Regions from separate parts of the Burkholderia ambifaria AMMD genome, predicted to be linked through region 1. Evidence: predicted binding sites of a transcription regulator. Region 1 holds the regulator's gene; the other holds the start of a gene.

Region 1 (4,192 bases):
CGCTGATGGAGCGCGGCGGCGTGTTCGCGCTGATGGGGCCGACCGGTGTCGGCAAGACGACCACCACCGCGAAGCTCGCGGCGCGCTGCGTGATGCGCTTCGGCGCGAGCAAGGTCGCGCTGCTGACCACCGACAGCTACCGGATCGGCGGCCATGAGCAGCTGCGCATCTTCGGCAAGATCCTCGGCGTGCCCGTGCACGCGGTGAAGGATGCCGGCGACCTCGAGCTCGCGCTGTCCGAGCTGCGCAACAAGCACATCGTGCTGATCGACACGATCGGCATGAGCCAGCGCGATCGCGCGCTGTCCGACCAGATCGCGATGCTGCACGGCGCGAACGCGCCGGTGCAGCGCCTGCTGCTGCTCAACGCGACGAGCCACGGCGACACGCTCAACGAGGTCGTCCAGGCCTACCGCAGCGCGGCCGAATATCCGGATCTCGCCGGCTGCATCCTGACGAAGCTCGACGAGGCGACCCACCTCGGCGGCGTGCTCGACACCGTGATCCGCTACAAGCTGCCCATTCATTACGTGTCGACCGGCCAGAAGGTGCCGGAGAACCTGTACGTTGCTTCGACCAAATTCCTGCTGAAAAGCGCGTTCTGTGTGCCGCGCGACGGTTCGCCCTTCGTGCCCGAGGACGAGGACATGCCGACGCTGCTTTCCGCACTGACCGCCCGTTCCACCGCCGATCTGCACGAGGTGCGATTTGGATAAACGGATCATCGACCAGGCAGAAGGGCTGCGGCGCCTGCTGGCCGGACGCGCGTCGCGCATCGTCGCGGTGACGGGCGGGCCGGCGGGCGTCGGCTGCACGACCACCGTCGTGAACGTCGCGGCGGCGCTGGCCGCGCTCGGCAAGGACGTGCTCGTCGTCGACGAGCGTGCCGACGTGCATTCGGCCTCGGCGACGCTGGCGGGCGCATGGCTGCGCGACGGCGAACGCACGCGCGTCGCCGCCGGGTTCAGCCTGTGCGCGGCCACGGGGCTCGCGCGCGACGGCTACAGCGACACGCAGCTGAGCGACTTCATCGACGGTCAGGCGGACATCGTGCTGGTCGACGCACAGCTCGGCGCGGATGGCGCGTTCTCGGCGCTCGCGCGCGAGGCGCACGACGTGCTGATCGTCACGCGGGTGGCCGCGCAGGCGATCACCGAGGCGTACGCGTGCATGAAACGGCTGCATTTTGCGCACGCGGTCGCGCAGTTCCGCGTGCTGACCAATCACGTCGGCAGCCACGCCGACGCCAGGACCGCCTTCGACAACCTCGCGGGCGTCGCGAGCCGCTACCTGACGGTGTCGATCGCCGACGCCGGCTGCGTGAGCGCCGATCCGCTCGCCGAGCATGCGCGCGACCTGATGCATACGGTGGTCGACGCGTTCCCGTCGTCGGCGGCCGCGCGCGATTACCGGCAGATTGCCGCCGATTTGCTGTACTGGCCGATGCGCCCGAGCTCGGGTGCGGGGCGTGCCGTGCATGCGGGCGGCAAGCCGTCGTACGAGGCGGGAGCGGCCCACGCCGCGTGAGGAAGGAGAGAGCCATGATGTACAACGCTCAAGGCAAGATGACCCAGGCCGACGTGCTCGCGCAATACGCGCCGCTCGTGCGGCGCCTGGGGCTGCAGCTCGTCGCGAAGATGCCGGCGAGCGTCGACCTCGACGACCTGATCCAGGCCGGCATGATCGGGCTGATGGACGCGGCCGGCCGCTACAAGGAAGACCAGGGCGCGCAGTTCGAGACCTACGCGACGCAGCGTATCCGCGGCGCGATGCTCGACGAGCTGCGCAGCAACGACTGGCTGCCGCGCAGCCTGCGCAAGACCTCGCGCGAGGTCGAGTACGCGGTGCACCAGGTCGAGCAGCAGCTCGGCCGCTCGGCGAGCGAGACCGAGATCGCGGAGCACCTGAAGATGCCGCTCGACGAATACCAGGGGATGCTGCAGGACCTGCACGGCAGCCAGCTCATCTACTACGAGGATTTCGACCGCGCGGCCGACGACGAGCCGTTTCTCGACCGCTATCGCGTCGATCACGCCGATCCGCTGTCGGCGCTGCTCGACGACCACCTGCGCGAGGCGCTCGTCGACGCGATCGACCGGCTGCCCGAGCGCGAGAAGCTGCTGATGTCGCTGTACTACGAGCGCGGGCTGAACTTGCGCGAGATCGGCGCGGTGCTCGAGGTGAGCGAGTCGCGCGTGTGCCAGCTGCACAGCCAGGCCGTCGCACGCCTGCGCGCGCGGTTGCGCGAACAGGCGTGGGTCGGCGCGGAGAATTGAACGTGCGGACGGCGGGGGCGCGGCGGGTCATTCGCCGGGCAGGTCTTCCATCGAAGGCGGTGCGCTCGATTGCCGCGCAATCCGCCCGCGCCCATCTCAGTCTCAATAAAAGGGCACGCTTCGGCCTGCGCGTCGCCGCATAGGCCATTCAACGGTCCGACACAAGAAATTTTCGTCGCGATTTGCTACAATCCCTCCCGTTTTCCGAGGAGCGTTGCGACGGACCTTCTGCGTCCGCCAGGCTCGGAAAGCTTCACCAAGCAGCCGTGCGGCGAGATTCGCGCCGGCCCCGCTTCCTGAACGGCGCTCACGTCACCAATTTCTAGAACTTTTTTAGAAAGGAGGGCGTGATGAACGCCATTATCGATTCGCAAGCTTCCAAGGATTACGTCGTCGCCGACATGGCGCTTGCCGGCTGGGGCCGCAAAGAACTGAACATCGCCGAGACCGAAATGCCCGGCCTCGTGCAGATCCGCGACGAATACAAGGCGCAGCAGCCGCTGAAGGGCGCGCGCATCGCGGGCTCGCTGCACATGACGATCCAGACCGGCGTGCTGATCGAGACGCTGAAGGCGCTCGGCGCCGATGTCCGCTGGGCGTCGTGCAACATCTTCTCGACCCAGGATCACGCCGCTGCCGCGATCGTCGAAGCCGGCACGCCGGTGTTCGCGTTCAAGGGCGAGTCGCTCGACGAATACTGGGAGTTCTCGCACCGCATCTTCGAATGGCCGAACGGCGAATTCGCGAACATGATCCTGGACGACGGCGGCGACGCAACGCTGCTGCTGATCCTCGGCGCGAAGGCCGAGAAGGACCGTTCGGTGATCGCGAAGCCGACCAACGAGGAAGAAGTCGCGCTGTACAAGTCGATCGCGAAGCACCTCGACGCCGACCCGACCTGGTACTCGACGCGCCTCGCGCACATCAAGGGCGTGACCGAAGAAACCACGACCGGCGTGCACCGCCTGTACCAGATGGAAAAGGACGGCCGCCTGCCGTTCCCGGCGTTCAACGTGAACGACTCGGTCACGAAGTCGAAGTTCGACAACCTGTACGGCTGCCGTGAATCGCTCGTCGACGGCATCAAGCGCGCGACCGACGTGATGATCGCGGGCAAGGTCGCGGTCGTCGCGGGCTACGGCGACGTGGGCAAGGGCTGCGCGCAGTCGCTGCGCGGCCTCGGCGCCACCGTGTGGATCACCGAAATCGATCCGATCTGCGCGCTGCAGGCGGCGATGGAAGGCTACCGCGTCGTGACGATGGAATACGCGGCCGACAAGGCCGACATCTTCGTGACGGCGACCGGCAACTACCACGTGATCAACCACGATCACATGAAGGCGATGCGCCACAACGCGATCGTCTGCAACATCGGTCACTTCGACTCGGAAATCGACGTCGCGTCGACCCGCCAGTACCAGTGGGAAAACATCAAGCCGCAGGTCGACCACATCATCTTTCCGGACGGCAAGCGCGTGATCCTGCTGGCCGAAGGCCGCCTGGTGAACCTCGGCTGCGCGACCGGCCACCCGTCGTTCGTGATGTCGAACTCGTTCGCGAACCAGACGCTCGCGCAGATCGAGCTGTTCGTGCGCGGCGCCGAGTACGAGAACAAGGTGTACGTGCTGCCGAAGCATCTCGATGAAAAGGTCGCGCGCCTGCACCTCGCGCGCATCGGCGCGAACCTGTCCGTGCTGACGGACGAGCAGGCTTCGTACATCGGCGTGCAGAAGGACGGCCCGTTCAAGCCGAACCACTACCGCTACTGATGCGCCGCCGCCGTGCCGCGCGCGTCCCGCTTCGGGCGCGCGCGACATCGCGGCATGGTGCCGGATCGCCGGCCGTCGCACCGTGCCCGCGGGCACGCGTGGCGGCCGGCGGCGGCCACTGACCGTACAGATCGACAACCGAACCGG
Region 2 (4,192 bases), 380 kb from region 1:
GGCCGCCGTGGGCCTGCTTCAGCGAGCGCGCGAGGGTCGACGCGAAATCGACGTCGCGGGCCTGATAGCCCGGCGTGTCGGCGTTCGCGATGTTCGACGACAGCAGTTCCTGCCGATAGGCGCGCACGTCGAGCGCCTGGCGGCCGAACGCGAATTCGGCATCGAGTTTGTCCAGCATGTGTGCGTCTCTCCGTATGAAGCGCTGCACGCCCGTTGCGCCGGATGGCGACCCAAGGGGCTTTTTTCCATGACAGCGATGGTAGGCGTCGTGCGCAACCGGCAATCGGGCGAATAACGCGGCAAAGGCCCCCTCTATTCATCGTTTGCGCGACGGCCCCGCTGCCTAGAATGCGAATCGGATCAACGGTTTCGAGGACACGGCGATGACAGGCAGCGCACTTCGCGGAAACGACGGACGCCGGACGCGCGTGCCGCGTGCGTTCGCGCTCGCCGCGGCGCTGTGGCTCGCGGTGCCGGCGGCACACGCGGACGACGGGATGATCGTGATCCCCGGACGCGGCGAGACGGCCGAGACGGCGCTCGCGCATGCGAATGCGGCGAGCGGCGGGCAGTTTGGGGGGAATGCGGGGATGGCGGTGGGTGCGGCGTCGGGCGCGGCGTCGGGAACGGTGCCGGGAGCGGGAACGGCGTCTGGCGTGGGCATAGCGCCGGGAGCGGGCATGGCGATGGCGACCGGTGCGGGCGGCACTGCCGCGGCTGCCTACGCGGCGCAGCCGGCCGGCTCGATGGTCGTGACGAGCGTTCCTCCGCCGGCTGCCGTGCCGGCGCCCGCACCGCGGCCCGTCTACGCGGCCGCACGCATGAACACCGCCGCACGCATGAACACCGGTTACGGCGCGCCGCGCGCCGCCGATCCGGGCGCCGTCGCGACCGTCGTCGCCGGTACGGCCGAATCCGCGTCGAATCCCGCATCGAATCCGGCGCGAGCGGCGATTGCCCCGCGCGTCGCGGCAGCGCGCCCCCTCCCGGCCGCACCGGCCCCGCGCGCGCCGACGGCTGCCACCACCGCGGCCCAGGCTTCCGCCGCGCCCCAGCCGGCGACGCCGCCCGGCCAGCAGGACCCCGACGCGATCCGGCGCACGGCCCTCGCGTTCCTCCAGCAACAGATCGCCGGCCTGCCGGGCAAGACCACCGCGACCGTCGCGACCGCGTTTCCGCGCGGGCTCGCCGCGTGCACGACGCTCGAGCCGTTCCTGCCGACCGGCGCGCGCCTGTGGGGCCGCACGACGGTCGGCGTGCGCTGCGCGGGCGAACGGCCGTGGACCGTCTACCTGCAGGCGAAGGTTGCCGTGCAAGCCACCTATTACGTCGCCGCGCGGCAGATCGCGCCCGGCGAGCCGCTCACCGTGGCCGACCTCGTCGCGCGCGACGGCGACCTGACGGTGCTGCCGCTCGCGGTGATCACCGATCCCGCTCAGGCGGTCGGCGCGACCGCGCTGGCCCGGATCTCGGCCGGGCTGCCGCTGCGCCAGGACATGCTGAAGAGCGCCGCGTCGGTGTCGGCCGGCCAGACGGTGCGGGTCGTCGCGGCCGGGCCCGGCTTCACGATCTCGGCCGAGGGCAGCGCGCTCGCGAACGCGGCGCCGGGCCAGTCGATACGGGTCAGGATGGCCGCGGGGCAAATCGTCACGGCGATCGTCAAGGACGCCGGGACCGTGGAAATTCCGCTGTAGGGGCGGATCCCGCCGCAAGATTGCAAAGAATTGTTTATTCGGAGCCTGTCGGGCTCACGATGCTAAAGTTCGGGCCGACCCGGCCGTTATCTGGGTCATACCGTACAGGAAACCCATCGTGAAGATCGATTCCACTCCGAAACCGAGCCCCCTCGCGTCGACCGGCAACGGCGCGACCCGCGCGCAATCCGGCGCGGCTTCGTCGTCGCCCGCGCAGGCGGCCGACGCTGGATCGACCGGCGGCGACACGACCGTGAACCTGTCGGGTCTGTCGGGCCAGCTGCGTTCGCAGTCGGCCTCGGGCAGCGCCGACATCGACACGGCCCTCGTCCAGTCGATCAAGGACGCGCTGAACGACGGCACGCTGACGATCGACGTGAACAAGATCGCCGACGGCGTATTGAATACCGCCCGCGACCTGCTGCAACAGCAGCGCTCGCAGGGCAACTGAGCCGGCCAGGGGCCCGTCACGCCCTGACCGGTCCCCTGGTTTGCCGGCATGCGCCACCGCGTGCCGGCGCGACGAGCATGACGCGATGAGAGAAGAGCTGCTGGCCACGGTCAACGACGAACACGCGACGGTCGAAGCGTTCGCGTCCCTGCTCGCCTACGAGGAAAAGGCGCTCACGACACCGGAGCCGCTCGACATGCTGCCCGGCATCGTCGAGAAGAAGAGCGTGCTGATCGATCGGCTCGCGCAGCTCGAGCGCACGCGCGACACGCAGCTGTCCGCGCTCGGCTTTCCGGCCGGCAAGAAAGGCATGGACCAGGCCGCCGAGCGCGATGCTCGCCTCGCCGGCCGCTGGCAGTTGCTGCTGCAGGCCGCCGAACGCGCGCGCCAGGCCAATGCGACCAACGGGATGCTGATCCGGATCCGGATGGACTACAACGAGCGCGCGCTCGCGGTGCTGCGCTCGGCCCCCGCGCCAGCCGGCGTCTACGGGCCCGACGGGCGCGTGTCGGCGCTGATGCGCTGAAGCACCGGCGTACCGGTCACGCCGGCGCTCCGACGCGCCGATCACGCCAACGCTCCGACGTACCGATCACGCCGACGCTCTGACGTACCGATCACGCCAACGCTCCGACGCGCCGCCCGCACACCGCGCGGCAGCGCGCCCCCTCCCCGCCTTACAGCAACGGACACGCAGTGACCTGCGTGCCGCGTTCCACGCAAACCCGTTCGTAGTCGCGCAGGTACGCGCGCTCGCCGTCGTCCAGCAGCTCGACGTCGATCAGGTCCCAGTCGTAGCCGACGGTGACGATGTTCTCGAACGAGACGGTGTCCGATGCGTCGTCGTCCGCGCGCACGATCACGATGTTCTCGATCCGCACGCCGCCCTTGCCCGGCACGTAGATGCCCGGCTCGACCGAAATCACCGCATTCGGCACCAGCCCGTACTTCGCGCCCGGCGCGAACCGCACGCCGCCCTCGTGGACGTGGATCCCGACGCCATGCCCGGTGCCGTGGCCGAAATCGTAGCCGTGGTCGCGGCACACCTGCCGTACCGCCGCATCGACGTCGCCGCCCGTGGCCGTCTTCGGAAAGCGTGTGACGAGCCCCTTGATGCAGGCCTTCAGCGCGACCGTATAGATCTCGCGCTGCCACGGCTGCGCGACCGTTTCCGGCCGCGTGCGACGCAGCACGACCCGCGTGCAGTCCGTCGCGAAGCCGGCGTCGTAATACGCGCCGCTGTCGAGCAGCACGAGTTCGCCTTCCGTCAGCTCGACCTCGGCGCTCGCCGTCGTGTAGTGCGCGAACGCGCTGTTCGCGCCGTTCGCCGCGATCGACGGGAACGTCAGCGCGACCGCCGAACGCGCGCCGTACGCGTCGTTGATCGTGCGGGCCAGGTCGTATTCGGTATGGCGCCGCCCCGGCTCGCCGGTCTTCGCCCAGCGCATCGTTTCGGCGATCGCCGCCGAACTGCGCGCGAACGCGTCGCGGAAGCGGTCGAGCACCGCCGGCGTCTTGCTCGCCCGCATCGCCTCGACCGGGTTGAAATCGGCGTGGCGCGCATGCGGCCACACGCGGCGCACCGACTCGACCAGCGCGCAGTTGACCGATTCGAAGCCGTAGCACACGTGGTCGACCGCGCATGACGCGAGGAAGCGCTCGAGTTCGGCGAAGTCGCGCCGGATCACCTGCAGCGCCGGATACGACGTCAGCTCGACCGGGCACCGGTCGCAGCCTTCCGGCAGGAACAGCACGACCTGCGCGCCGACCGCGAACAGGAAGCCCAGATGCGACGACACGTTCGGGATGTGATAGCCGCGGCTGTTCAGCAGATACGCGAGATCGTCCGACGCGCACGTGAAGAACGCCGTCTTGCCGGGCGCCGCGCCGGTGTGCGCGGCGAGCCGGCGGTTCAGCGCGTCGAGGTTCTGCGCGACGCTCGCGCCGGTCATCGTGTCCGGCAGCTCGAAGATCGGCCGCTCGACCACCCAGCCCGGCAGCGCGATCGCGCGGTCGATCTCGCGCTCGACGAGACTCGTCCAGTCGA

Evidence for each region. The regulator FliA, encoded in region 1, starts transcription of late flagellar genes. The targets are predictions, from matches to a motif close to CTAAAGTTTNNNNNNNNNNNGCCGNTA.
Region 2: a site for FliA is predicted at 1,757-1,783, ahead of flgM (flagellar biosynthesis anti-sigma factor FlgM). Genes of this name have one in related genera too.

The regions. Positions count from the first base shown of each region.
Region 1 covers NC_008390.1:217,261-221,452, forward strand. The annotation lists gene flhF (flagellar biosynthesis GTPase FlhF) at 1-716, shown strand, start outside; gene BAMB_RS00925 (MinD/ParA family ATP-binding protein) at 709-1,527, shown strand; gene BAMB_RS00930 (RNA polymerase sigma factor FliA) at 1,542-2,276, shown strand; S-adenosyl-L-homocysteine riboswitch at 2,477-2,592, shown strand; gene ahcY (adenosylhomocysteinase) at 2,627-4,045, shown strand.
Region 2 covers NC_008390.1:3,389,829-3,394,020, forward strand. The annotation lists gene flgB (flagellar basal body rod protein FlgB) at 1-178, opposite strand, end outside; gene flgA (flagellar basal body P-ring formation chaperone FlgA) at 384-1,694, shown strand; gene flgM (flagellar biosynthesis anti-sigma factor FlgM) at 1,813-2,145, shown strand; gene BAMB_RS15520 (flagella synthesis protein FlgN) at 2,231-2,671, shown strand; gene BAMB_RS15525 (M24 family metallopeptidase) at 2,823-4,192, opposite strand, start outside.